DNA from 2 places in the Blautia liquoris genome. Region 2 is predicted to be linked to the other one. Evidence: riboswitches for the same ligand, from Rfam matches in the RefSeq annotation. Region 2 holds a riboswitch; the other holds the start of a gene.
The links. A riboswitch is a leader RNA that binds a small molecule or an ion and turns the genes downstream of it on or off. The one in region 2 is predicted to bind thiamine pyrophosphate.
Positions count from the first base shown of each region.

Region 1: another riboswitch for thiamine pyrophosphate. It lies ahead of INP51_RS14380 (energy-coupled thiamine transporter ThiT); the one in region 2 lies ahead of INP51_RS01485 (ABC transporter ATP-binding protein).

Region 1 is NZ_CP063304.1:3,162,431-3,177,576, forward strand. It holds gene INP51_RS14345 (ATP-dependent DNA helicase) at 1-1,514, opposite strand, end outside; gene INP51_RS14350 (HPr family phosphocarrier protein) at 1,641-1,868, opposite strand; gene INP51_RS14355 (Mrp/NBP35 family ATP-binding protein) at 2,010-2,798, opposite strand; gene INP51_RS14360 (metal-sensing transcriptional repressor) at 2,820-3,170, opposite strand; gene INP51_RS14365 (DNA-deoxyinosine glycosylase) at 3,265-3,768, opposite strand; gene INP51_RS14370 (hypothetical protein) at 3,752-3,997, opposite strand; gene INP51_RS14375 (glycosyltransferase family 2 protein) at 4,011-4,709, opposite strand; TPP riboswitch at 4,827-4,932, shown strand; gene INP51_RS14380 (energy-coupled thiamine transporter ThiT) at 4,975-5,655, shown strand; gene INP51_RS14385 (M42 family metallopeptidase) at 5,705-6,739, shown strand; gene INP51_RS14390 (desulfoferrodoxin family protein) at 6,893-7,276, shown strand; gene INP51_RS14395 (ferritin) at 7,315-7,827, shown strand; gene INP51_RS14400 (iron-containing alcohol dehydrogenase family protein) at 7,926-9,020, opposite strand; gene INP51_RS14405 (ABC transporter substrate-binding protein) at 9,182-10,159, opposite strand; gene INP51_RS14410 (ABC transporter ATP-binding protein) at 10,185-11,000, opposite strand; gene INP51_RS14415 (FecCD family ABC transporter permease) at 11,019-12,086, opposite strand; gene INP51_RS14420 (GNAT family N-acetyltransferase) at 12,287-13,495, opposite strand; gene INP51_RS14425 (HAD family hydrolase) at 13,501-14,181, opposite strand; gene INP51_RS14430 (GntR family transcriptional regulator) at 14,228-14,992, opposite strand; gene INP51_RS14435 (PfkB family carbohydrate kinase) at 15,136-15,146, opposite strand, start outside.
Region 2 is NZ_CP063304.1:310,053-325,198, reverse strand. It holds gene INP51_RS01530 (lysophospholipid acyltransferase family protein) at 1-440, opposite strand, end outside; gene INP51_RS01525 (UDP-N-acetylmuramoyl-tripeptide--D-alanyl-D-alanine ligase) at 454-1,830, opposite strand; gene INP51_RS01520 (D-alanine--D-alanine ligase family protein) at 1,827-2,870, opposite strand; gene INP51_RS01515 (L,D-transpeptidase family protein) at 2,934-4,373, opposite strand; gene INP51_RS01510 (PLP-dependent aminotransferase family protein) at 4,529-5,821, opposite strand; gene INP51_RS01505 (class I SAM-dependent methyltransferase) at 5,988-6,845, opposite strand; gene INP51_RS01500 (ECF transporter S component) at 7,269-7,886, opposite strand; gene INP51_RS01495 (YkoF family thiamine/hydroxymethylpyrimidine-binding protein) at 7,876-8,505, opposite strand; gene INP51_RS01490 (energy-coupling factor transporter transmembrane component T family protein) at 8,573-9,346, opposite strand; gene INP51_RS01485 (ABC transporter ATP-binding protein) at 9,351-10,994, opposite strand; TPP riboswitch at 11,109-11,213, opposite strand; gene INP51_RS01480 (TVP38/TMEM64 family protein) at 11,388-11,975, shown strand; gene INP51_RS01475 (DUF4190 domain-containing protein) at 12,056-12,454, shown strand; gene INP51_RS01470 (DUF975 family protein) at 12,411-13,247, shown strand; gene INP51_RS01465 (cofactor-independent phosphoglycerate mutase) at 13,242-14,459, opposite strand; gene INP51_RS01460 (homoserine dehydrogenase) at 14,475-15,146, opposite strand, start outside.

The DNA of each region.
Region 1 (15,146 bases), 670 kb from region 2:
TCTGCCGTATGTCTGGCATAAATCATATAATTTTCGTCCATGATTTCGTAGATATTGACAAACGACTTCACAGAAAAATAAAATTCAAGAATCTTTTTTCTCAACTCTCCATTTCCCAGATCCTGAAGAAAACGTTCCAGTTCTCCCACCAACCCCATCATAGAAAGGAGAAAATTTCCGACATTTTCAAGTTCCAGGTAATCTTTGCTGCACTCTCTTTTAAAGGCAAGAAGCTGCCGATTGCAGCGTTCCAACACCCTTGCAAGTTTTGTATCGTGTACGTAAGGCTTAATCAGCTTTTTGATCTCCAGAAAATCCTCTTTATATACGGCTGCACTGTACATCTGCCTTCCTCGTTCCACCAGATTGTGGGCCTCGTCAATCAAGAAGAGATATTCTCCCTTTCCCATGCCTTCTCCAAAGAATCTGCGAAGACGAACCACAGGATCGAAGACGTAGTTATAATCACAGATGACTGCATCGACCCATGTAGCCAAATCCAGCTGAAATTCGTAGGGGCAGACTTGTGCCTTATCTGCCGCCTCCAATACCACATCTCTCGATAACGTATCACTGTGATTCAGAAGCTCAAAAACCGCATCATTTACCCGGTCATAATGTCCTTTTGCACGTGGGCATGTCTCAGGACTGCAGTCCACCTCATCACAGACACACATCTTTTCCTTTGCCGTCAGCGTAATCACTTTATAGAGCAGGCCTCTTTCGCTTAAGATTGAAAACGCCTCTTCTGCCACGGTCCGGGTGATCGTCTTAGCAGTAAGATAAAAGATCTTATCTCCTTTGTTCTCCCCCACTGCGCGGACCGCCGGAAAAAGTACCGACAACGTCTTCCCAACACCCGTAGGTGCATTTACAAAAAGCTGTTTCCCCCTGATAATCGTGCGATATACATCTGCCACAAGCTTTTTCTGTCCTTTTCGGTATGGATAAGGAAATTCCATCCCCTGCATTGATGCATTCCTCTTCTGTCTCCACAAGTACTGAAAATCTGCCCACTTCTGGTATTGACAGATCAAATCTGTAAACCAATTGTCCAACTCTGCCATTAAAAAAGTCTCGTTGAAGCGTTTGATCTCCTCTGTCTCCAGATTACAGTAAGTCATCTGAATCCCCATCTGCTCTTTATGGTTCAAAAGGGCATAGATGTAGGCATAGCATTTTGCCTGTGCCACATGAACCGGCACCGGCTCTGTAATCTCCGAGATCAGTGTATAAGTACTCTTGATCTCGTCAATCACATCCATGCCATCTTTATAGAAGATTCCGTCTGCACGGCCTTCAATCCGCAGAGTATAGTGATCAAACTGTTTCTCATAGATAAGCGGACATTCTGGACGATAACCAGCCCCCATACTCTTTTGAATCTTTCTGTGGATACGGCTGCCTTTTTGCATCGCCTCTTTATCGGCAAACCCGTCCTTTCGGTTGTCTAGATCCCCGCTGCGAAGCAGGAATTCCACCAATGCCCGCACGGATATACGGATTGTCTCCATCCTATCACCTTTCCTGCGTCTTCTTGCGCCTGTACAAGCTGCCCGTTGTTTCCACAAGCCTGCATGATACATAGAAGGACATAACAGAACGAATGTTCCTCTGTTATGTCCTTCTTTTTGTGCCTGTCAGGCCACTGAATACTTCTGTAAAGTTTGTTTAAAATCCTGGTCTTCGCCATAGCAGTGAACAGTCAATGTTCTCGACAAGTCCATGCTTAATATACCCAGAATGGATTTGGCATCTATGATAAAGCGATTGTAAAAAATGTCTATGTCAAAGTCACACTTTGATGCTGCGCTTACGAAGTCTTCAACGGCTTTTACATTCGGCAGTTTAATTTTGCTTTCTGCCATCATAATCACCCTTTCCAAAGCGTTTGCTTACTTTTCTTGTGATAGGTAATACAATCAAAACCATATACCTATCGTATAACAATTATTGCACGATCGCTTATTCTTGTCAAACATTCTTTTTAATCATCTTATCCGTGCTGTTTATGACAGCTGAACCAGAGCAGTCAGTGCATCATCAACGTATTCATTCAATACGCCGGAAAATGTTCCCGCATCGGCAGCATTTGCATAATCTGTCCGAATCGGCATCTTTCCCAGGACTTTTGTTCCCAAATCTTCCACAATCTCATCAATATGGCTTTGACCGAATACTTCAATCTTTTTCTCGCAGTCCGGACATTTTACATAACTGTAATTCTCAACCACACCGAGTACGGGAATTGCCATCATATGTGCCATCTTATACGCTTTTGTCACAATCATACGCACCAGCTCCTGGGGAGATGATACGATGATGACTCCATCGACCGGGAGGGACTGGAAGACAGTCAACGGAACATCTCCGGTTCCCGGCGGCATATCAACAAATAAGTAATCGAGATCTCCCCAGACTACCTCACTCCAGAACTGTTTCACAACATTTACCAGAATGGGCCCTCTCCAGATCACCGGCTCCTCTTCATTTTGCAGCAGAAGATTTACGGACATAATTTTTACGCCATTTTCCGCCTCAGCCGGATACATCCCGCTGTCATTCCCCTTGATGGAACCATGAAGTCCATACATCTTGGGAATTGAAGGACCGGTGATGTCTGCGTCCAGAATACCCACGCGATATCCCATCTTTGCCATCTGATTTGCAAGTGAAGCAGTGACAAACGATTTACCCACTCCTCCTTTTCCGCTTACAATGCCAATGACATGTTTAATACTTGAATCCGGATTCAGTTTTACATGTAGATCCGGCATTTTATTCGTCTCTTTTGCCATTATTTTTTCCTCTCTGTTTTTTTACTTGATAAATCTGTCGATTGCCTTATTCAGGTCCTCAAGTGCTTCCATATCTCCGCTTTCCACGGCATCCACAATACAATGCTCAATGTGATCCTGCAGGATCACTTTTGCAGTATTATTGATTGCAGACTTCACAGCCGACAGCTGAATCAGAACTTCACTGCAGTCTCTTCCATCTTCCACCATGCGCTTTATTGACTCCATATGCCCGATCGCCCTTGAGAGACGGTTAAGCACAGCCTTTGTATTTTGATGTGTATGTGTATGCACATGATCGTGTTGATGTTCGATAACCTTCCCGTCCTCCAACACGTGTTTATGGGGCTCATGCGATATATATTCTTCCATCTTTATAATCACCTCATACTATAGTGTGGGAGCAAAAAATATTTTGCTCCATGATGCAAAGTTTAGTTTTTTATCTGTCCAAAGCTCTTTTCGCCTATAGAATCAGACATTCTCCCCAGTAACTGATCAGGCTTTCCAAAGACCAGGAAGCATTCGCCGGACTTGTAGAGGGTAGCTTTACAGCCTTAACCTTCGTATTATTTTCTATATATTTATGATACAGTCGAAAAGCTGTCCCACCATTTGTACAGATCTTTTTGATATCCGCAATCTTGAGAATCTCGGTCAGATCATTTGGCACAACATCTCTGATGCTGCTGTCGCTGGATCCCTCAACCGTACACGATGCAATCACATCCCAGACAGCTATCTGGTGTGACAACAAAAAAGTCTTTTTTTCTTTCACAGTCCCAGGAGTTTCGCACTGACAGATCCCGGCAAGCACCTTCCAGAATCGATTCTGCGGATGTCCATAGAAAAATCCGCTCTCACGGGACTTCACAGAGGGGAAACTTCCCAGAATCAGGATTCTGGAATCTTCATCATACACGGGATCAATCTCGTGTCTTTTTCTTGGCTTGTCACGACTCGGGATCATCTTCATCGAATTCGACAATTGTATAAAACCCCCTGTTTGTCTGATTTATCTCTTTTACGATACCTTGCCTGGACTTCAGGCGTTCAAAGGCAGCATAATTTCTGCTCATGGCTACTGCAGGGACAATCGTATAATAATAGGATGTCGGAAGCTGGCTCTCAGTCACCTTGACTTCCTGGCCTGTCTCCAGAAGTCCCTGTCTCTCCATCTTAAATTCCATCCTTCGCAATTCTCTCACCTCTTCATAATAATCGGTTGATTTTCCAGAAATCTCTGACGGCTGAACATCCAATCTTTACGATCTTTTTTCCGTTCATGGAATTCTTTCCTCCCTGGCGCGGTCTAAATGTAATCGGCAGCCACTTAACTTTACATCCCTTTTTTACGAAGATTACAGAAATCAGTACGTTTGCCAGGTGGAAGCCCGGAGGAATCAGGTCAATATACCGTCTTAAAGTCTGTCCCCTGATCAGACGATACGGTGTGTTAGCATCTCTGACATAAACACAAAAGCAAAGCCATATCACTGCTCTTAAGACTTTTGTCACGAATACCCGCAAGCACCCGTCGTGACGTCCTTTTCGATATCCGATGACCATGTCAAAATGTTCTCTGTTTTTCCAGAATTCTTCGAATTCTTCCGGAAGCGTCTGTCCATCTGAATCCGTCTGAAAGATATAATCGGCATGATTTTTTATTGCATAATGGTAGCCATAGAGAACTGTAGCCCCATGACCGTTGTTTTTCTTTGTAAGGACCGTAAGATGAGGCAGTTTTTTCTCCTGTGACCGCAGGATCTCATATGTGAGATCCGTGCTTCCGTCATCGATGACAACAATCTCTCCGGCATGTGCTACGGCAACGGGATACCACTGCTTTATCACTTGTTCGACATTGGCCTGTTCATTGTAAGCCGGGATGATAATACATAGTTTATCCATGTCGTTTCTATTCCTTTCATGCCTCTTCTTGTAGTTTAACATTTCTTGTCGTAAAAGTAAATCAATCCAGATTGACTTTTTTGCAGAGCTGCACTATACTTATCTCGACATAATAAAAAAATGCGCTAGGGGAGCCCCGATTGGCTGAGAAAGCGGAAACATCCGCTGACCCTTATCACTTGATGCGGTTAATGCCGCCGTAAGGAAGCTTTCTACTTATTTGATAAGGCCCCTCCTGCGAACTAATTATGAAGGAGGATTTTTTATGTTGAATTTCATGGTAAACTCTGAAGGAACACTAACCACCAGTGGATATGCCATCACAATCGTCGCAATCATCATTTTGTTTCTACTGGGAGCTGCTATCTCCGGCAAACACTTTGAGAAAGCAGAGAAAAAGCCAGTCTCTGCAAAAAAACTGGTATTTTGTGCAATGGGAATCGCTCTCGCTTTTCTCACATCTTACATCAAATTATTTGAAATGCCTTTCGGAGGCACTGTCACCTTATTCTCTATGCTTTTTATCGTTCTTATCGCAAACTGGTATGGACCCGGGACAGGAATCCTGGTCGGTTTTGCCTACGGACTTCTGCAGTTTATCCAGGAACCGTATGTCCTGTCATTCTTCCAGGTGTGCTGTGACTACGTGCTTGCTTTCGCCGCCCTGGGCTGTGCCGGATTCTTCCGCAATCAGAAGCATGGCCTCATCAAAGGCTACCTTGTTGCAATTATCGCAAGAGGTGCTTTCCACGCCCTTGGCGGATATCTGTACTGGATGGATTACATGCCTGATAACTTTCCAAAAACACTGGCTTCTCTATATCCGATTATCTACAACTACAGCTATATCCTTGCAGAAGGTGTTCTGACTGTCATCTTCATCTTGATACCAGCAGTCACCAAAGCTATAAAGCAGGTAAAGCGAATTGCTCTCGAGAATGTTTGACGTTCAGAACGTGAAATGGTATTATAACACGAAAAAGGAGCAAAAGAATATGGCTAATGAAGTAAACTATATTGTTGACACCTTGGAAACACTGGTCAACATTCCAAGTCCATCCGGTTTCACATATGAGGTGATAAACTTCGTGAAAGGTATGATCTCTGAGTTTGGTTATTCATGCGAGCTCACCGCAAAGGGCGGACTTATTATCACGGTCCCCGGAGAAAACAAAGAAGTTTTGGGCTTGAGCGCTCACACGGACACTTTAGGTGCCATGGTGCGCTCCATCAATGATACCGGGACCTTAAACCTTGTCCCAATTGGCGGTTATCTGATGGAGGCAATTGAAGGAGCTTACTGCAAGATTCATACAAGGGACAAAAAAGTCTATACAGGCACTATCTCCACGACAATGCCGTCGGTACATACATACGATGAAGCAAGGACTCTGGAACGTATACCAAAAAATATGATCGTGACCGTTGATGAACAAGTTGAAAACAAGGAAGACATAAAGGCTCTGGGAATCCAGTCCGGAGACTTTATCAGTCTGGATCCTTGTTTTGTCCACACGAAGAGCGGATTTATCAAAACCCGCCATATTGATGACAAGGGCTCAGTAGCAGTGCTTCTTACTGTTCTGAAAAAACTTTCCAAAGAGAAGATCACCCCGAAACGAACACTGAAGATCTTGATCAGCAATTACGAAGAAATTGGTCACGGGGCTTCTTTTATTCCAGAAGATATCAGGGAATTTTTGGCTGTCGATATGGGTGCGTTAGGTGCAGATCTAAATGGTGACGAATATAGTGTGTCCATCTGTGCACTAGATTCCAGCGGTCCGTATGACTATGACATGACAAACCGTCTGATTCAGCTGGCAAAAGATCATAACATCAAATATGCCATCGATATCTTCCCACACTACGGTTCCGATGTCTCCGCAGCACTTCGAGGCGGCCATGACATTCGAGGTGCTTTAATTGGTCAGGGTGTCCGTGCATCCCACGGCCTCGAGAGAACGCATGAGAAGGGATTGGAGGGAACCTTCAATCTGGTGATGGCTTATATCACAGAAATATCATAAATATATCATTGGAAATCTTTACCTTGGCTCTTGTAATTTTCATGAATTTTAAGTATAATGAGCTTAAATAGTTAGATTTCGACAATATATTTTTAAATGTTTCGAAACTAACTGTATATCTAATTTACATTTCAAATATCAGGAGGTATTTTTATGAGTGAAACAAAATTTTATCGTTGTGAACATTGCGGAAATATTGTGTCCATGGTGTATGAAGGCGGCGGAACTCTTGTATGTTGTGGAGATCCTATGACGGAACTGAAAGCAAATACTACGGATGCAGCAACAGAAAAACATGTACCGGTTATCACAGTAGACGGGAACAAGGTCACCGTGAAAGTTGGTTCAACACTTCATCCAATGACTGAGGAACACTACATTATGTGGATCTATCTTGAGACAGAAAAGGGCGGAGAGATGAAGCATCTTACTCCAAAAGATGAACCAATTGCTACATTTGCACTTGCAGAAGGTGATAAACCAGTTGCTGCTTTTGAATACTGCAACCTTCATGGACTTTGGAAAGCAGACTGCTAATATCTGGTGAACATACCAATTGAAAGGACGTGATAACAGTGCTTGACACAAAAGTAAAGAATTTGCTCGTTGAACAGATCAACAAGGAATTTTATTCCGCATATCTCTATCTTGATATTGCGGATTATTATTCGGATCAGGGACTGATGGGATTTGAAAACTATTTTACAGTACAGGCACAGGAGGAACGCGATCACGCGATGCTCTTCCGCCAGTATTTGCTGAATAACAGTGCTAAAATCACACTGACAGCTGTCGATGCACCTGCTGCATCTTACGAATCGATCAGAGATCCTCTTCCTGCCGTATTGAAACACGAGCAGTACATCACCTCATCTATCAATGAGATTTATAAAACAGCTTTCGAATGCGGAGATTACCGTACTTTGGAATTCCTCAACTGGTTCATAAAAGAACAGGGAGAAGAAGAAAAAAATGCGGAGGACAATCTAAATAATTATGATTTGTTCGCCGGTGACCCAAAGGGGCTGTACCTGCTGGATCAGGAATTAAAGAGCCGTGTATATCAGGCTCCGTCTCTTGTACTATAAGCAGGTAAAGAGACCGGAATGGAATATAACATCCGTTCCGGTCTCTTTTATTATGTCCGCATAAATGATAATACAAAGTTAACAGTGCAGCTCTTTTCCTATTGCTTCTTATATGTTTTTCCGCGTTTATCTGCATCAATAATTGCAGCCATAAATTTCTCAGTCGTAACGTCTTTGGGTCTGTGTCTCCATTCCTCAGTATCTTTTGCACGCTCCGCGATCTGTGGAACATCCTCTTTTGTGATATCGAGATCACTTAAACAGACAGGCAGTCCGAGAGAACGGTTAAATGCGGCGATTTTATCAAATTGATCGATCTGTCCGGCATACATCAGCTGCGTCAGCGCGCCAAAAGATACAATCTCACCATGCAGATGTTTTCCTTTACAGTTCTCTACTACTGTGGAACCATTATAGACACAATGTGCAAGACTGCTGTTGTAGTAATAGTCCTTTCCGGATACAAGATTTGAAACAATTCCTGTGCTTATGATGATATCCAAAACTACCTGCTCCAGTTCGAAAGATGCTTTCTTTGCCCTGCAGTCATCCAGTGCCTTCTTTCCATATCGAAGCAGCGGTTCCGTGCAGGCATGGCTGAGCTGAACTCCTAAGAGTGGTGTGTGGAATAGATCATCATCTTTTGAAGAAAAAACTGCCTCCGGCTCTTTGGAAAGAGCATCGCCGATTCCGGCCCACAGATAATCCGCCGGTGAATCTGCCACAATATCCATATCAATAAAAGTATGAATTGCCGGTTCTGGATAATAATACTCTTTAAAAGTATGATCTGGATTGTAAATCACAGAAATTGCCGTACATGCCGCACAGTTAGAACCAAGCGTGGGGAACGTAAATGCCGGTTTCTTCAGCTGATCAGCGACATACTTCCCAGTATCACAGGCACGGCCGCCTCCGACTGCGAAGATCATATCGGCCTGCAAGACCGTCTGCATTTCTTTTAATTGGTCACCATTTTCATAACTGGATTCTCCGCCATACCAGATAAAATCCATGATCTCAACATCCGACCCCTTTATCGCATCAAGAAGAGCAGCTTTTGCTTTCGACATTGCGGTCTCTCCACCTATCACGACCGCTTTCTTCCCGTAATATTTTGTTATCTCGGGAATATCCTCATAGCATCCACTGCCTACACTATAGTTCGGTAATACAACTTTATAATGACTCATCCAACTAATCCTCCGTATTAATTTAAATCAGGCATAATCCAAATCTGCCCACAAGTTACATTATCTGTTATTTTAACACTTTAGTTATAAAAATCAAGTAATATTTTCACTCATTTATATCATCCGGAGAATTAATTGCAGGTTAGACGTCTTGTGCCTGTTTATGAAAACTCGTGAAAATCCCCTGCCAGTTTTTCAATCGTATAAGCCATTCGGTCACCAGGCAGAACAGATTCTAATTCAATTGTGGCAAAGCGTTCTTTTTTCACGCATTCTAATTGTGAGAGAACAGCGTTATTTTTGATTTCATCTATCTTTTCTTTCACAGAGGGGGAATCGTAGTCGTGAATTAAGATAACGTCTGGCTCCCTCGCAATTGCCTCTTCATAGCTTACTGTAATCCACTGCTTTTTCGTCTGATCGTCAAAGATATTCTTTCCGCCTGCAAGTTCTATCAGTAAGGTTTCGAAATTATTTCCGCCACAGGTAAATATCCCGTCATTGCCACTGTCATAGACAAGAACGTTTACCGGTTTACGATTCGCGGCCTGATCCTTTACGGCGGAAATTCTGGTTTTCTGCTCCTTAACATAGGCTTCGGCTTTATCCTCGATACAAAAGATCTCCCCCAGATCTCTGATTTCCTGGTACATCTCATCTGGCGTAGACGCAGAGTTCATATATGTAGTAATTCCGAATTGTTCCAGCTCATCGACATCTAATCCCTCTTCCCCGAACTCCCAGTCAATCCCATAGATAAAATCGGCTCCCGATGTTTCAACGGACTCACGCGTCGCCGATGAATGATTCAGTTCCGGAATTTTGTCGTAAGTTTCCTTATACTGCGGCAAAGCTCCACGACTATGATTGTTCAAAGAATCACCAATTACATACTTCTCCAGCCCAAGAGCACAGAATAGTTCCGTACAGTTTGGTCCAAGGGTCAACACCTTTTTGGGCACTCCCTGAACGGTTATCTTCCTCCCATAATTATCAAATGCTAATTCTGTCTTTTCCCTGTGGTCTACATTTTCACTCTGCCCGCTTTTTGTTTCCTTTTTCCCGCATCCCGACAGTACCGAAAAGATCATCACCGCCGCCAAAAAAGCACTCATCTTTTTCTTCATCTTTTTCTTCATCTTTTCCTTTTCCAACCTTTCTCCTTTATAAAGTCTTGCCCTGCTGTTCATGCTGCTCCACAACACCTTCAGGCAAATAGGCGATATTTATCTTTCCTGTTTTCGGGTGTAATGTAATATCCGTTTTTACACCGTATATGTTCCAGATCATTTCTGTGGTCAAAATTATCTCTGGTTTTCCATTCGCAATCATCCTGCCGTTCTTTAATACATAAATCCTGTCACAGTACATCGCTGCTATGTTTAAATCGTGTATTGCAGCCAGAATGGTCACCCCAAGGCTTTTTACTAAGTCAAAGGTGGACAATTGATAACCGATATCCAGATGATTCGTGGGTTCATCTAAGATCAGAAACTCTGGCTTTTGTGCCAGTGCTCTGGCAATAATGACTCTTTGCTTTTCTCCTCCCGAAAGATACCGGTAGCTTCTTTTCGCACTGTCTTCCATACCAATTTTTTTTAATGATTCCATCACAATTTCTTTATCTTCTTGTGTATCCGTATCAAACAACTTCTTATGAGGGTTTCTTCCCATAACTACAATATCCTCAACTGTGAAGTCAAAAGGCACATAATTTTCCTGCCCTACGACACCTAATTTTTTTGCCACTTCTTTGTATGGAATTCTTCCCATCTTTTCACCGTACCAAAAGATGACGCCTTTTTCAGGCTGCAGTGACCGATAAACATTCTTTAGAATCGTTGATTTTCCACTTCCATTCGGTCCGATGATACCAACAAATTCCCCTTCTTTTACATTTAATTCGATATCTTCTACAATCTTTCTTTTTTCATAAGAAAAATCAAGATTTTGAATGGATAAGTCTATCTTATCTTTCATAGTATACCCCTCCTTATCCTATCGGTTTTTCTTTTTTAGCAGAACGATAAAAAAAGGGCCTCCAAAAATTGCCGTCAAAATTCCGAGCGGAAGCTCTTCCGGAGCAATAATCATACGTGCTGCAACATCCGTCCAGACTACGAGAATCCCACCTAATAAGGCTGCCACAGGCAATACTTTTTTATGATCTGCCCCCACCAAAAGCCGGGCAATGTGGGGACACATGAGTCCAATAAAGCCGATGCTTCCGCTTACAGAAATTGTGACCCCTGCAAGCAAAGAAGAAATTAACACCAATAGTTTCTGCATTCTTGCCACATTGACCCCTAAGGTACCCGCCGTATCCTCTCCGAGCAAAAGAGCGTTTAAGGTTCTGTAATGAATCATCAGAACAGACATACATAGGAGCATCACCACAAGTGGCAGAGTCAGATATCCCCATTTTGCACCTGCCAAGCTCCCCGACATCCAAAACTCGGCATTATGCAGCCCCAGTGCGTTCGGAGCACTCAGTGTAATCACCTTTGTCAATCCATCCATAATCATAGAAATCGCCACCCCGGATAGCAGCATCTGTGTAATATTGATTTTTCCACCTTCTCTGGAAAGGACATAAACCAACATGATGGTGGCCGCCGCGCCTAAAAAGGCACTAATAGACAAAGCGTATTTTCCCAGAAATGAAAATGCCCCGAACAACATTCCAAATGTTGCAAAAGCACAAGCTCCAGACGAGACCCCAAGAATGAACGGATCTGCAAGTTTATTTCTGACCAACGCCTGCATTGATACACCCGTCACTGCCAATGACCCGCCAACAATCATACCCAGTAAAACTCTCGGCAGACGAAGATTTATAACTATGTTTTCGTCCAACTTTCCCCAGTCAACTTGAATCCTATTGCTTATACCCGGAACCCTGTTCAAAATCACTTTAAGTGTTGTGCCGGGATTCACGCTTACCGGCCCTATCCCGACAGCTAAAACTACTGTGATCATTGCTGTTAACGTCAGAACTAATAGAATCAATCGCATGTTAGTTTCTCCGTCTTTTGATAATAAGATATGTGTTTTTTTCTTTCTCACTTACTTCTCCTCCCTTCATGCTAAATTTGACTATATTCTATCAATGTCTTCTGCTTGATACAAGCCTGTGACAGGGATCTATCTTTTAACGGCGCAAAGCCTTTAAAGCCTAGGTTCTCTTTCACCCTATATGGGTATCCGGGGGATATTGGTGCATAAAAAATAGCCGAAATGGATGCACTCTCCATTTCGGCTATTTTTTAAAAGTAATCGGATATATATGGTACCTGCTGCTCAATCGCATCTTCGAGCATATCAATGGTCGATTCCGATGCCTGTATTCTCCCAATTTTGTACAGATAATCAGGGCGTTTATAACCCATGAGCATTGTGGTCATAGTCTGTATATTGATTTCATCTGTGCAGACTAAATCAATTCGCTCGGCTTTTCCTTTCCCGGACCTGTCAACGGTCAGCCTAAACGTCCCCTGGTTGAATTCCAGCATCGGATCTGTCAGCTGAAACTCCCATCCTCTGACCTGCGTGTCAGGTTTAAAGGGATAATTCTCAACAAATTTTGTGAAGTCCACGATTCTTGCCATATAATATGGCGCGATCATTTCCTTTATGTCGGCATCCTCAAGTAAAAAAGAAAGCGGCTCATCTGTGAAGGTATCTCCCACTACCTTATCAATCATTGAAAAATGTGCGGAGACAAAATTCCAGAGCCCCTCTCTGGCCTCTTCATTTATAAAAACCATATCCTTTATATGAAAAATGTTATTAGAAATCCAATAGATCACATAGCCATCCTGTTCGCCCTTTTTGTTGTAATAGATGGCAGCTGTAATATCATCCGTATTCCACAGCCAGTATTCATTCCAGGCGAGCTCATCACGGAGGATAGCACCATGGGTATGTCTGGCATATCTCTCATAGGTATCTTTCAATTCCTCTGAATCGATATCTACCCTGCGAATCGTCCCAACAGTCTGTGTTCTCTTCGGCAATTGATAATCTTTGATTTCATATGAAATTTTGTCCGAAATGATCTCCCATCCCTTTTTCCTGTAGTATGGAATCGAGTACGGATACAGATATGTGATATACTGCTCTTTGTCCCTCATATTTCGCAGAGCCTGTTCCAGAAGCTTATGCATGAGTCCTCTTCCGGAATATTCCGGATAAGTTCCCACTCCGGTCAATCCACCCATGTCATAAATCCTGCCAAATATCGAAATTTTCATCGGATAGACCGCAACCTGTGAAATCAGGCTATCCTTGTCAAACCAACCGATCACATCCGCTTTCTCCATTGTCGGAAACTTTGCTCTTATAATCTCCTGCTCTTCCCAGCCAAGAGAACTCAGCTCCTGATCTGTCACCTGAAACACATAGCGCAGTAACTCGTTGTACTGTTCCATATATTCCTTTCTGACCGGTTTCATCATCAGATGTTTTTGATTCATCTTTGTTAAAAATCCCTTTCTGCCAGATTCAGATGAGCGTCTGCATGACGAAACCATCTGATTGCTTCTTCATAGGTCTCCCATACCAGATCCGCCTGTGATGTATCTTGTTTGATCTCGCTTCCCTTAAATCCGACAACCGTCGCTTTCGCATTGACTGCTGCTTTGATACCGGTTGGTGAATCTTCTAATATAATGCATTCTTTCGGGCCGGCATCAACATACTGCATCGCTGTAAGATAGCCTTCCGGATCGGGCTTTTTATGCTCAACCATATCTCCGCAGATAATCGCATCAAAGTAATGGATCAGATGCATGCGGTTTAACGCTGTAATGATCAGCCGGCAGTTTGTAGATGAGACAATCCCGGTCTTGATATCTTTCCTCTTCAGCAATTTCAAAAAGTCTTCTAATCCTGAGATCGGTTTTAAATCAGGACTGTTTTCATAATAACTTCCCAGTTTTGCCCTTTCCTTAAAAAACTCCTCAACAGAAACTGATACACCGGCATCTTTTAGAATCTCTTCTGTCTGTTTTCTGCCGTCTGTCCCTATATAAGATCTTCTCTGATCTTCTGTCAGTTGTATATGATACTTGTCAAATGCCTTCTCAAGATACTTTGTGGCCCCTTGTTCAGTATCCGCTATTACTCCGTCAAAGTCAAATAAAACAGCTTTTGTTTTCATAATTTCTGCAATCTTCCTATTCCTGATTTCTAATCACTAATTTCAGTTACACTCCCCACCTGACGCCGATGTGGTTCAGATGATCCTCTGTATCACTTGCGATCACATAAGAAGTATTTTCTCCTTTTATCAGGCTGATTGATATAAACAGCGGAATTTTTTCCTCATTATAAGTGATCTTGAAAATATCAAATAATGGGTCTCCCACTGTACACTGCAAGAAACCCGCAACTTCTTTTGTCGCTTTGCGTACTTTGATAACTTTATAATAATCCTCAGGATTTAACTCATATTCATCCCTCAGAACCCGAAAAATCGAGAAATCACCAGTCAGTTTATCCACAATACCTGGAAAACGATTCATGGGAAGATAGCACATATCATACATCATCGGCATGTCGTCAGCGTACATCACACGTTTCAGGTACATAACATCATTATCCCGGTTAATCTGCAGGTCCTTGGCATAAGACTCTTTCACGTGGATGATCGAACGCTCCAGAATTTCTGTCTTAACTGACTTCCCCTGCTCACCCATGGCATCATGAAAACCTCTCAGTTGATCCAAGCGGTTTTTCGTCCCCGCATTCAGCACGAAAGTTCCCTTACCCTGTTTCCGGATAAGGACTTCTTCCTCGCAGAGTTCTTTTACAGCCCTTCGCACAGTAATTCGGCTGACCCCATATTTCTGTTCTAATTCCGTTTCGCTAGGCATACGATCACCGGGTCTGTATATCTTGGCTTTGATATCCTCTGTAATCGAGTTCTTAAGCTGCTCATACAAAGGAGTCAGTGCATTTTGATCTAGCATACAAAATTCTCCCAGCTCTTGTTAAAATTTTATTACGAACCATGACATATATAATTGCTGCTGCAAACTTGCTTTCTGCAATTACAAGATTATCTGTATACTACATATTATATACCACGTGAGTTCTCAATTCAACAGTACCCTTACAATGGAT
Region 2 (15,146 bases):
ATGGAAATACCATTATTAATATCTTCGATACAGGATAGGATCATCTTAAGTCCTTGTCTCAGATCCTTCCTGTCAAGGAAATGGCAGTGCAGATATTTCATCCAGGTGCATAGCAGCGGGATCTTTTTCATTTCCTTCTTTGCCACATACCCGGTCAGTCCCGGACATCTTGAATATGTTATAATCGGATCAAAGTTACTGCGGTGATTTCCAATATAGAGGACTGCCTGATCCTTCGGGACGTTATCCTCGCCTATCACATCCAGTTTCACTCCGGCACCCCATAAGATAACTTTGAAGATCCACTGAACCATGCGTAAAGAGGTGATATCCTTCACATGGGGGTTAAATTTACCTATCAGCCATTCCACAGCCAGCACTGGTATCGTTAAAATTAAATATGCAACTGCAAAAAACAGCACTAATATTAATCGTAGCATCTGCATCTCCCTCCTACTTCTCTTCTCGTTCCAGATACTTCACGACCTTGTCAAACTCCATGGAATGTGACGCCTTTACAAGAATCGTATCCCCGTCCTTAAGCAGAATGGGCAGCCAGTCAAGCAAAGCATCCTTATCCACAAAATGGCGGACATCCAGTTTTGAATTGCTTTTTTTAGCGGCAGCGGCCAGACTTTCACTTAAACGTCCGGTGCAGTACAGAGCATCCAGTTTCAGGCTCCCGGCAAATGTACCCACCTCTTCATGCAGATCTTTCTCGTCTTTTCCAAGCTCAGCCATATCGCCGAGGATTGCCACTTTTCGTCCTTCACCATCCTGAAGAACTTCCAGGGAAGCCTTCATGGACATGGGATTTGCATTGTAGCAGTCATCGATAATCTGATACCTGGAGGTTGTGATAATATGGAATCTCCCCTCAAGCGGCTGAAAACTTTCTATTCCGGATTTAATTTGCTCCAGCGTGAGACCATAGAGAATACCCGCACAGGTACCCGCAAGGGCATTGTACACCATATGTTTTCCAGGCATCGGGACAAGTGTTTTAAAACTGCCCGCAGGCGTATGAATTGTACAGGACACACCCGAAAATCCCATTGATTTTATCTCATCGGCATAGACGTCATTCTTCTGATTGAGTCCAAATTTTACAGGCTTTATTCCATGAACATCACAGACCTGCTCCAACTTGTCGTCATCTCCGTTCAAGATTACATGTCCGTCATCTCTGACATATTCAAATATCTCTGTCTTCGCTTTGAAAACTCCATCCCGGTCCTTTAAGTTTTCCAGATGACAATATCCAATGTTTGTGATCATGGCCGTCTTGGGACGTGCAATCTCGGCAAGTGTACGCATCTCGCCGAAATCACTGATTCCCATCTCCAAAATCGCCATCTCATCCTCATCGCGAAGCCGAAAGACAGTGAGCGGAAGCCCCAGTTCATTGTTAAAGTTTCCCTGTGTCTTTAAAACATGATATTTCTGTGATAAAACAGCCGCCGTCATCTCCTTCGTACTGGTCTTTCCGACACTTCCGGTAATCCCAATCACAGGGATTTTAAGTTGTTGAAGATAATATTCGGCCAGATCCTTCAAAGCTTTCAGTGACGACTCAACTCGAATGTAAGGAAAGTTTTGTATTCCCAGATCTTTCTCGGAGAGCACAGCAAGTGCACCCTTTTCAATTACCTGGTCTATAAAATCATGCCCGTCTACCCGACTTCCCTGAATCGGCACGAACAGACAGCCATCTGATACTTTTCGGCTGTCTGTCGTGATATCCGATACACAGACGGTTTTTTTTCCTTCTGTACCGATATAACTTCCGCCGCATGCGTTTGCTATATGCTCCAGTGTCATATTCTTCATTCTTTTTTCTCCTGTGCCTGTAGTGACAGGCTAACCAGCTTTTCGCAGAGTGCAGGGTAGTCAATTCCAATTGCTGCTGCCTCCTGCGGGAGCAGACTGGTGCTGGTCATGCCCGGAAGTGTATTCGCTTCCAGACAATACATCTTTTTGTCTTCTCTCATCATAAAATCGAGTCTGCAGTAACTCTTAATTCCCAGAGCCTTGGCACCCATAACAGCGTATTCCTGCATCTTATGTGTCGTTTCATCATCTAAGTCAGCAGGGCAGGTCTCTATTGTGGAGCCGGCCTCATACTTATTCTTATAGTCGTAAAATCCCTGTATCGGTGCTATCTCGATGACAGGATATGCCTTGGAATCGACCACACCTACAGAGAACTCACGGCCATACACATATTCCTCAACTACTACTTCCGATTCATAAAAAAATGCGTCCTGAAGGGCTTTTTCGTACTCTTCCTGAGTATTGACGATAGACACTCCCACACTGGAGCCGCCGCAGCAGGGCTTCACCACCAGTGGAAAAGTAAGATCATACGCAGCCGGATGAACAGAATATCCTTTGTTTGCGTTAATCGTTATACCCTTCGGTGTCGGAACACCATGAATTTCGAATAGTTCTTTTGAAAGCCCTTTGTCCATTGCAATAGCAGAACTGAGATAATCGGTCCCGGTATATAAAATCCCGAAAAGATCGAATGCGGCCTGCACCTTTCCATCTTCACCATTGGCCCCATGCAAAGCTAGAAATACAACATCCGCCTTCTGACAGATCTCGATTACATGTGATCCAAAAAATTCTATTCGCTCTCTGGCAGTTTTCTGAACTTCCCCTGAATTCGCCCTCATCTTATCCGCAGCGCGATCTATATCATAATCCGGACCAAATAACGGTTCTGTAACCTCATCTAGCCCAAAGAATACATCTAAAAGTATTGCCTGATGTCCCTTCTCTCGTAATGCCCTGCACACCATGGTGCCGGAATCAATAGAGACTTCTCTCTCTGTGCTGGTTCCTCCGGCTAATACTACGATATTCATGTTATTGTTCCTCCTATTTGTTTCATTATGAAAATTTGCACTAGTTCCCTGTGGCGTCCAGCATCAGATGCTGTTTTCCTGGGTTGGCTGCGGGCCTACAACCTGATCTGTACTATAATATACGATCACAGGAGAGCCGATGCCGACTGTATTAAAGATTTTTTCTGCGGCATCGACTGGAGTATTAATGCACCCATGTGATCCGCTATTCTGGTAAAATGTGGGAGTATACATCTCCTCAGTGCGCCAGCTTGCGTCGTGAATTCCCACATCCCCGTTAAAAGGAAGCCAGAAATTTACATGTACAGGATATCTTTTAAAGTCTGCGTCTCGCTTTTTTGCATCGATTGCCCATACGTGGCCTGACGGTGTGTCATGCCCTGTAGAATGATTGCCTGTAATAACGGGAGTCTCCACAATCAGCTGTCCGTCTTTGTAACACCACATCTTCTGTTCACTGATGCTGATCTCCACATAAGTGCCGCCAATATCATTCTTTGAGCGGTCCATCCCCTTATATGTATATTCCGGCTCTCTAGTCTCCTGTGTGCCGGATTGAATGGCTTCTATCAACGAAGAAGTCGTCTCTTTCTGGTTGATCAGCCATCCATAGTCTCCGCCATAGGGCAGCTGAATCACCTGCCCTGAATGTGTTGTAAAATCTCTGGCAAGTCCGAATGTATCAGTCTCATATGCCATCTGCCTTACCCACTTGGCAGCGCCGGATTCATCCACTGTGTAGTTTCCGTCATCGCCTTTGACCAGCCAGTCCTTGATCACACTGCGATCCGCCGTAAACTTCCGGTCATCTCCAAAATCATAGGTGATATTCGCAGTTGTAAGAGCATTCATCTGATCCATGTCTTTTTTCAGTGATTCATCTGTACTCACAACCGAAGGTTTTTCATAGAGATCTTCTTTTTCAAGATCAAGTGCCTCTTTTCCGGTATCGATCGCATTGATCACCGCATTCTTCATATCATCACGCTTTAATGTACTTCCCGGATTCTCCGGAACGATAGCAAAACCATTATCTTCAGGCTGAACGAAGGCATCTTGGGGCGGTGTCTGATTGTCGCTTTGAAGGCAGGAAAGCCCCTCAAGAATTCCATCGACAATACTCTTATCATATGAAACATTCGCCGCCAACTCATAGTTTTTTCTCTTCCCGGCAGAAACAGGCCACAAAAAAGCCTTTTGTTCTTTCAAAAGCTTTTCTACACCTTTATCATCTACATAAGTAAGACCGAGCTGATCTGCTGTAATCTTCTCGGTATTTCCTCCGCGCTCTTTTATTGTAAGAATATATTCTGATATGTGATCTTGTTGGGCTTTCTTTGCCTGCTGGACAGTCATCTTACTTACATCTGCACCATTAATCGTGGTTCCTGTTATAAAATGTGAGTGAAAGAAGAGGCTTATTCCAAGGTAAACACCAATCAGGATCATCAGGATCCCAACAAGGATACCCAAAACAATCTTTTTCTTTTTTAATCTATTCATAATATATATACCTTGCCTTTACCTTAATGCTTTTAATTCCCCTTATCCGTAAGTATATCACCAGTCCTGATTGCGGTAAAGACTTTTCGAAAGGAGGATGCAAAAAAGGGACAGCGCGGAATATCCAGTATCCACTCTGCCCCTTTTTCCTTTCCCTACATTTCCCTCAGAAGATGCTCTGCGCTGATCAGTTTTACACTCACTGCAAACACCTTGGCCGCCAGGATCAATTCCGAAAGTGTCGGGCAGGTAGGCGCAATACGAATGTTGGAATCTTTGGGGTCTTTTCCGTAAGGATAGGTTGCCCCTGCTCCTGTCAGAACAAGTCCTGCCTCTTTCGCCTTTACGACAATCTCTTTCGCACAGCCCGGCATTGCATCAAAGGAAATAAAATATCCGCCCAGCGGACGAGTCCAGTTCCCGATACCCAGACCCCCCAGGGACTCTTCAAGGATGCTCTCCACTGCTTCAAATTTTGGCCGGAGAATATCCGCCTCCTTCTTCATATGAGCCTTCACACCGTCAAGACTTTTAAAATATTTCACATGGCGAAGCTGATTCAGTTTATCATTTCCAATTGTCTGAAAAGACATATACTCTTTGATCTGCTCCAAATTCGCATCAGAACTGATAATAGCCGAGATTCCTCCTCCGGCAAAACTAACCTTGGATGTGGATATGAACTCATAAACCATATCCGGTTTTTGGGCTTTTTCACACTCTGTCAAGATGTCCGGAATCTGTGCCTGCTTTTCTGCCTCTTCGTACAGATGATGAATCCCATACGCATTATCCCAGTAAATGCGGAAATCCTCTGCTGCAGGGTCCAAAGATGCCATTCTCCTCACCGTCTCATCAGAATACACATAGCCCTGCGGATTGGAATACTTTGGAACACACCAAATACCTTTAACCGCGGGATCCTCTGATACCAGTTTTTCGACAAGATCCATATCCGGACCGTCCTCTGTCATCGGAATATTGATCATCTCAACACCAAAGTATTCTGTCACTGCAAAATGGCGGTCATATCCGGGAACCGGACAGAGAAATTTTACACAATCTAATTTTGACCATGGAATACTTCCCAGTACACCATGGGAATATGATCTCGATACCGTATCAAACATCAGCTGAAGGCTTGAGTTTCCTCCCAGAATCACACGATCCGCAGACACTCCGGCAATATCTCCCAGAAGTTTCCTCGCTTCGGGTAGTCCGATCGGAGCTCCGTAATTTCTACAGTCCAGACCGTTTTCAGCCTTTACGTCTTCATTATCAGTTATAATGCCAAGCATTTTCTCCGCCAAATCCAGCTGCTCAACTGAGGGCTTTCCCCTGGACATGTCAAGTGACAGTCCTTTTGCCTTAATGTCCTGATATTCTGCTTCCAATTGTGATTTCAAAGCCAGCAATTCTTCCTTATTTAACTCGCTATATGCTTTCATAATATACGATTCCCTCCTTGACAAGTTCATTTACATCATTGTTATCTATTTTATTACTCAGATTGAACTTCTGTCAAGGTATTCTTTCATATTACACAATATTCTTCCTATATTCTCGCTTTTACTCTCAGCTTTTTGAATTATTCTTTATCATAACTTGCATTTATTATCGTTCCCATCTTCCGGATGCTCCACAGGGCAGAATCAGTCCCGAAGACATGACTGGAAGTCCGATCTCCTCAGCTTCTACATAGCCGCCGTATTTCTTAAGTGCCACGGAAAGCATATAGCCAAGAACTGACGGCGCAAGTCCGGTCGTATAGGAGTTCACCAGGAAAAACAGGGGCTCCTCACTTAATATCTGTGTGCAGAGCATGATAAAGGGAAAAATCGATTCCTCTATCTTCCAGATTTCGCCCTTGGGACCCCTTCCATATGAGGGCGGATCCATGATAATCCCATCATAATGATGCCCCCTTCTGATTTCACGTTCCACAAATTTCTTGCAATCATCCACAAGCCATCGTACAGGGGCCTGTTCAAGTCCTGATTCTACTGCATTTTCTTTTGCCCAGGTCACCATACCTTTCGAAGCATCCACATGTGTCACGGATGCACCGGCTTGTGCTGCCGCCAGGGTGGCACCTCCGGTATATGCAAATAAATTCAATACTTTTATAGGTCTGTTTGCATTTTTAATCTTATCTGAAAACCAATCCCAGTTTACCGCCTGTTCCGGGAACAGACCCGTGTGCTTAAAACTGAAAGGCTTCAAGTGAAAATTTAAATCCCGATATGAGATCTTCCACTGTTCGGGGAGATTGAAGAATTCCCATTCTCCGCCGCCTTTACTGCTTCTGTGATAATGGCCGTTTATCTTCTGCCAGTCTGGATGTTTACGCGGCGTGCTCCAGATCACCTGTGGATCTGGTCTCACCAAAATATACTTTCCCCATCTCTCTAGCTTTTCTCCGTCAGAAGTGTCCAGCACTTCATAGTCTTTCCATTTGTCTGCAATCCACATCTATATTTTTATCCTCTCTTGTTTGTCTGGGCCGAGGGATATGCCTTTTTCATGTGAACATGAAAAAGAGCACGAGATTCCCTGGGGCGCTGCATTCTTGTTTGTCTAGGCCGCGGGGATATGCCTTTTTCATGTGAACATGAAAAAGAGCACGAGATTCCCTGGGGTGTTCCGCACCGATGATGATACCACGGATTGCTCCGCCCTTTCGGGCTCCCGCAATCCTCAAACATTCGAATTCCGCCCTGTTCGGGCTTCATTCTCATGTTTGTTCGGGTCCCAAAGTTATGCTTTTTCATGCAAGCATGAAACGCATAACCTTTTGACCCTGGTATCATACATTATATCAGGTTTTTTTTCTTATACAAGAAAAAACGAGGCAGCTGCAGGATATCTCTGTGCTGTCTCGTTATGGATTGATCTTTATTTCTCTGCAGCTTGAGCAGAAACTTTTTTTTCCTTTTTCTCTGCCATTTCACGTCCCAAGGGAAATGTTGACAGGGCTCCTGTAGCCGCGAGTCCGTCACCGATGGCCTTGCCCAGCAGGCCTGCAAGTATTGCACCTGAAACAAGACGGATCGCCAGCATTGAAATCAGCATTGGCACCGGGAAGGATCCATATCCATAGAGAAAATAGGTATAGATAAAAGTTGTGACACTTGGTGCCATGCCCGCTAAAACCAGTACCGGAGTTGAATAATTCTTCCATTTCGTAATTGCGAATACCGCCTCTGATGCGATGCCCTGTACAAAAGCACCGATAAAAACCCCTACTCCTGCCGGTGTTCCGAGAAGTACCTCACCGAGGGCCGCAAGCATCTCGGCTCCAAGTGCAATTCCAGGTTTTCTGATAATGTAAAATGCCGTGATTGATGCAGTAAACCAGATACCATAAACAAGTTCCAACCCGTAAGGCCCAAGTATACCATTGACAAGTCCCCAGATACCGACGCCACCCATATACAGTGCCCCAAAGGCAATCCCCAGTACACAAAGTACTATAATATCTTTCAATGTCCATTTGAATCTTTTAATCATCATTTTTCTCCTCGTCTGTATCAATCGTTTCTCTTTCTTTAGAGGGACTGCCTTTCGAGAATAACGCATGGATGACCGTGTGTGAATTCTTTTCACATACTCTTTTCATCGAAGATTCAAGCAGCGAAAAGATGTCTTGTGCTTTTCCATCGATCCTTGTGCAGTAATGGGAGGCGGTCACCCGTACATCAGCTTCCTTTTTAAACCTTTCAATCTCATCAATAATAATGGGAAAATATTCTTCATTTCCCAGGGGATATAATGACCATGCACATGCTGTATGAATCTTTGATCCGGGAATATCTTCTTTTTCGTTAATGGAAACATCAAAGTCGAAGTCTTCGGGCACATCACCGGGACATCCGACAGAAAACAGAACATCTGCCGTGACATGTCCGCCGGCGTAAGCTGCTCGGCAAAAAACTTCTTTCACATAATTAAATACACGTCCGAGTCTTCCCTGAACTGTTGTGCCAAGATCATCCGTTCTGACATAAATTCCTTTATGATCACTTTCCTTTACAGCATTCAGGATGATATCGGCAAAATCATCCTGCATGGGATAGATACCAATTCTGGCACCTGCCACCGAGTTCTTTAAGTTGTTGTTACATGATGACATAATTTCTTATTCCTCCTCTATCTTATAATTATACTCTCTTTTGCGGCGTCATCTTCATGATAAAATGTTAAAATCCCTTCCACCTGTGAAAGATAAGAAGCCATCCCATCTGCCATGATACGAACAAAATCACTGCGATCAGAAGACATGCCGCTGTCACAAAGGCTGTATCAGAAACTTTCCATCGAATCGATCTGTGGTAAGTCCGATGCATGCCTGTCTCGAATCCTCTGGCCTCCATCGCCACAGAAACCTGCTCCGCCCGCCGTATATTCGAAGCTAAAAGAGGAATTGCCTTACGGTACCATGAAATTTTTCCGGATCCTTTTTTATCATGAACGGCTGCCCGAATCTGATGCGCAGCATCAATCTGTGCAAGATCCGATTTCATCAGAGGATAGAAGCGAAAGGCCGTTAAAACCCCATACGCAATTGCGGGATTCAGATGACATTGCTGAATCAGGCTCAGTAATAAATCATCCGCATCTGTCGTTGAAATAAATAAAATCGAGGAAAATGAGATAGTCAATATCCTGAAAAATATCGATATTCCAATAGCGAGCCCCTGATCCGTGAAATGAAAAAGCACAAATGTACCAATGATCCGCGCATGATCTGTGCGGGCAAATGCTGCGTTCATCCACAGCATTGCCAGAGCGAAGACGCCCATCGGCATCATGGTTTTGAGACTGTTTACAGTAAATGCACGAGAACAGATTCCATAGATGACACACGTCATAAAAAGAAGAATGATCGTAAATGGGTCTGAGATACACACACTGCATAAAAGGATGACCAAATTCACGAGTAATTTTGCTGTCGGGTTTATATTTTTATTCATCGTTCTATTGATCCTCCATACGCAGTTCTGCAAAAAAAGGAATTTGCAGTCCGCTGTGTTTAATCACATCGGGCTTTTTCCAGAGCTCCTCTGGTGTCCCATAATAAGCAAGGCTGCCGTCTGAAAGCACTGCTATCTTATTAGCATATCTCGCCGCCAGATCCAAATCATGCGTAATCATCAATATGCCAGTTCCTCCCTGATTGTATTCGATCAGCTTATCCATCAACATATATGTAGCTTTTTCATCCTGACCAAAAGTAGGCTCATCCAAGATCAGGAGTTTTCGATGCCCCGACAACATAATGGCGACAGAAAGTCTGCGCTTCTGCCCCCCGGAAAGACGAAAGGGATTGCTGCTCTCCACACCCTGTAGATCGAATTGCTGAATCAGTCTGTGAACGATACTGTTCCCGCTTAAATCCTGTCTGACACTGTATTTCAGTTCGTCCCAGACCGTCTCCTTCAAGAACTGATGCTCTGGATTCTGAAACACATAACCAATATCACCGCTTCTGAAAACAGAACTCGCCCTTTCCCCGGTTGTATCTTGTCCAAACAGCATAATCCGTCCTTCTGAGGCCTCATGAAGCCCAACCAATGTTTTTGCCAGCGTGGATTTTCCGCTGCCATTTCTTCCCGTCAAAGCTACAAAGTCTCCACAATCCATCCGAAAGCTTACATCCCTAAAAACAGGCTGTCCTTTTTTATATTCCCCCGTAAGATGTTCCGTCTGAATAAGTGGTTTTGCGGTGGAGATTTTTCGGACACAAGTTGGAAATGCCTTTTCCCATGCTTTTGCAAGCAGCTCCCAAGATATCTGCTCTTTGCGAAGTTCTTTTGCAGTAAGTGGTACCCGTGCCGGCGTATATCCAAGACTTTTCAGCTCGTCGAACATGCGAAGTGCCCTCGGGCGCCAGATTCCCTGCTGTGTCATCTGATCTTTGTATTTTACAAAAACATCTCTTGGGTCACCGTCAGCCAGAAGTTTTCCGTTGTTCCCCAAAACAATCACACGCCCCAGCAGAGGAAGCCAATTCTCCAGGTTATGTTCTACCACAAGAAGTCCTTTACCCTTTCTGCTCAAAGTTTCTGCCGCGTCTGCAACCTGTCTTCTCCCCTCGGGATCTAGATTCGAAGTAGGCTCATCCAGAAGAAGCATCTGTGCTCCCTGTGCCACTGCTGCAGCACACGCCAGCCTCTGCTGTTCACCTCCGGAAAGTTGATTGATCTGAGCATGAATTCTTTTCTTGGGAAAATGCATTGCCATCAGCGAATCGCTGATAATCCGGTCCATCTTCTTTGGCTCCACACCGAGATTTTCCAGACCGAATGCCACTTCATTTTCCGGATAGAGCGTGCAAAACTGACTTTCCGGATTTTGAAACACAATACCCAAAACTTTCGCCACTTCGAAGGCTTTTAGTTTTGTAACCGGACAATCATCGAAGAACACTTCTCCAGTCACTTCAGCATTTTCCATCCGCTGAACAATCCCCATCATAGAGAGAAGCAGCGTAGACTTTCCACATCCTCCTGCCCCCAGAATCAGGATACGCTCTTTCGTGTTGAATTCCAGACAGAGATCCTCGAGCACCTTTTTTCCGCTTAAATCTACATTCAGGTGATTGATCCTGACAGAGCTCATAGATCTCCTCCTTTGGCATCCGGATTGCCATGATTTACTGTTTCTATTTTCTGCATTAAAAAACCTCCTTACGGGATATCACCTGTGAGGAGGTCATGCATTCTATCAGTCATGATGCAATATATGGCTTCTCCCTACGTCGGCATTAACCGAATCAGGTAATACGGGTCAGGCCCGAAAGCCAATCTCAGCCGCATAGCGGCACCCCGGAAATATATTTTAGAAAACTACTTTAAAAGTATAGTCTCTAAAATTCATAATGTCAAGTTCCACATTTGTCTAAAAAATGCCAAGCGTTTTTAATTTTAAATGTTTCTTAATCTTTTCTTCTCCACTTTTTCACAGAAATAAGGTATACTTATATTCATTCGAATGAGAGGAATAAGGAATATTATGTCTGAGAAGGTTTTATTAGCCAAGAAAATCAGTAAAATTTTAGGACTGGCTTTTCTAGTCCTGACAATTATTTTTTTTGCAAAAAGTTACATAGATGGTCATTTTCATTCTTTAGATTCATTCAAGAACTATATTAACAGTTTTGGACTGTTCGCACCGATTATGTTGTTCTTCATCCAGTTTTTCCAAGTGATTATCCCTTTTCTTCCGGGCCTTTTCGGATGCATCGCCGGATCACTTCTGTTTGGAGCTGTCAATGGTTTCTGGATCAATTACCTGGCTATCAGCATCGGATCAATTACCGCTTTTTTTATAGCAAAGAAATATGGCTCCCCTGTAGTGAAGGGCCTGATTGGTGAAAAGTTCTATGATAAATATCTGGGATGGACAATGAAAGATTCCTTCCTGTGGGTTTTTGCACTTGCAATTTTTCTGCCTCTGACTCCCGACGACGAGTTGTGTCTGCTGGCAGGACTGACGCCAATATCCAAAAAGAAGTTCATTCTCATTATTGTGACTATGAAACCGTGGTGCATCTTATTCTACAGCATCTTCGCTGCACATCTCGCCTCCCTTGTTGGATAAAAAGACTTTACCTTGTACTTGCGGAGCCTTGGTTCCCGTGATAAACTATTATCATATCCAAGGTCGAGGAGGTGTTACTTTTGGATAATAGCAACTATAATGATCCCTTTCAAAAACCATCCCCTGATCCGTATTCTTATCACGAATCTGGTTCTCCCGGAATGGCAAAAGCTGCCTTTATTTTAGGAATTTGCTCACTTTTGTTTTCGCTCTATGGATTGGGACTGACTTTTGCCGTTCTGGGAATCATCTTCGCACTTTTGTCCAGAGGAAGAGGAAGCATGCAAAAACCTGCAAAAATAGGCGTCGGATTATCTGCTGCAGGTCTGATTGTCGGCTGTATTGTCATGGTCTTCTCTCTTGTTTCTGTAGTAAACGACGTCTCTAAGATGAACTGGACTGATATCATAGAGAATTACGAGGACATTCTTCCGAATGGCAGTGACATCCCATCTAATGATACAACAACAGCCCTGTGATTATGAATCTACAATGAAAGGCCTGGTGCAAAATATGAGTCAATCAAAATATCTAAAGAGCGAAGCCCGTGAAGCCTTAATCGGGAATTACGGGATATATATCGGCACTTATATCATGTATTCAATAATCAGCTCCTTCGTTTTCATGTTTATATACTGGTATCTGCTGAGGAGCATGTCGATGTTCTCCGTCATCAGCGGAATCGTTATTGCATTCCTTTGCAACGTCCTGTTGAGTCTTCTGTCCACAGGCATCTGGGTATCGTCTCTGTCCGTGAGCCGACATCAGCCGATTTCTGTTGGTAATCTGTTCTATGCGTTTACCCACCATTCGGACCGCTTCCTGATTGTTGAAACCATCAAGGGACTAATCCGTATGATTTTTACTATCGTGCCGGTGATTATCTATACGAGCTATATTTTTGAAAAAAATGAACATCTATTTACGAATCCTGAATTACAGTCCGTCCTTCGATTTGTTCTTACTTATACTCTGGGTCTGCTCTTAATTCTGGGGATCGGAGGTCTGGTGACATTTTTGATCCTTCTGCGTTATTCCATGTCGACTTTCCTTCTGATAGATCACGAAGAACTTACGGCAATGGAATCCTTAAGAAACAGTTCAAGAATGATGAAAGGGAACCTGAAAGCTTACTTCTACGTGAGTTTTCTGAGCTTTTTTGGTTTTTATTCTCTGGGATATATCGGCGGCTCTATTCCACTGCTTTGGATCACTCCATATCACCATGTGACAGTGGCAAATTTTTATCGTCAGCTGAATCATGAACTATAAAGAACTGCCGTCCGAAAAAAGATAGTCCATCAATTCCCACCCATGTTCAACCCGGTTCTTACTGTCAACGGCCTCTTGCTCGTTGTAATTCCAGTCATGGTTTTGATGCCTTGTACTGTCATACAACAGGTATGGTACAGGATTAGCTGTATGGGTGCGCAGACCTACCGGTGTCGGGTGGTCCGGCAGCACAAGCAGTCTGTATTCTTCACCGGAGGCATCTAATTGTCTCAGAAGCGGTGCCAGAATCCGGGTATCCATCCGATGTATGGCTTCTGCTTTTTTCACAGCACTTCCCTGATGTCCCATCTCATCTGGTGCCTCGAGATGGATATAGGCAAAATCATAATTCTCTCCTAAAAGTGCATCTGCGGCCGCCTGGGCCTTTCCCTCATAATTGGTATTAAGTCCTCCAGTCGCCCCTTCAACATTCCTGTTGTCAAGTCCAATTCCCACTGCTATCCCCTTTAGTAGATCAACAGCGGATATCATAACTCCTTTTTTATGATATCTGCCCCAAAAAGAAGGAAGAGAAGGCTTTGTTCCCGCACCCCAAAACCAGAAACTGTTTGCCGGATTCAAACCGGCTGCTCTTCTTTTCTGATTTACCGGATGATTTTTCAAAATCTCATAGCTTCTTTTTAGCATGCACAAAAACAAATCGTTCTCTGGCAGATATCTTCCGATTTTCTGTTCAAGAATATCATGGGGTGGAGTAAAGGGCAGTATCTCCCCACCTCTCCAGATCATGCAATGACGATAAGACGTACCGGTATAAAAGTGACAATTATCGCTTTCAAACTCACTCTTCAGATCCGATAAAAGCTGCTCTGCCTCTTCGGTTGTGATCTCAGATGCACTGTGGTCAACCATCCTTCTCTCCTCATAAGGCAAACTGTCCTCCTCGGAAACTGTAACCAGATTGCAGCGCAGTGCCACATCATTTTCGTCCATTTTAGCACCAATACTTAAAGCCTCAAGTGGGGAGCGCCCGGTATAATATAGTCTGGGATTATATCCGATCACAGACAGATTGGCGACATCTGAGCCCGGAGCCATCCCCTCCGGAATCGTCCGGACCATACCAATCTCAGACACTTTTGCCAGGCGGTCCAAAGTTGGCGTACTCGCATATTCCAAGGGTGTTTTTCCCCCGAAGTCAAAAACCGACTCGTCCGCCATGCCATCTGACAGCATTACAATTGTTTTCACCGTGTGTGACCTCCTTTAGAATCTAACTCGGATCATATGAATAATTCCTTCCAGCCGTTCTGTCTTTTCTTTATATTGTGCCTCAGTCATTTCCCCTGTGAAAAAGCCGAATTCACGGTCGATACTTGGAACAGTAATCGGATCCACTTCTCCAAATACGCTCTCAACCGAAGGAAGACAGGCGGCTATATTTCCCTGTATACGAACAAAAAAACGGCCTGGTATATCATCCAATGGCATAAGTTCCAGTTTCTTTGCGTTCCATCCATCTCCCATCACAGTTGTACCCGGATTCTTTGCTGCCTCCACAACATCTGCCACAACTGCACTTGCAGTCGGACGCTTCCCCGCACCTTTTCCATAGAACATAGCATCTCCAATCATGTTGCCATGTACTGAGACTGCATTGAAGACACTATTTACACTATATAGAGAATTCGAAGCGTCAATCATCACAGGGCATACAAGTGCGTATGCACCCTGATCTGTCCGACGGCCAATGGCCAGAAGCTTAATTACCGCGCCTGCCGCTTTTGCATACTTTATATCTGTGGCAGTAATATCGGTGATTCCCTCTGTATAAATATCTTTATAATCGATATAATTTCCGAAAGCAAGAGAAGACAGGATCGCAATTTTCCGACATGCATCATATCCCTCAACATCCGCCTGTGGATCCCGTTCGGC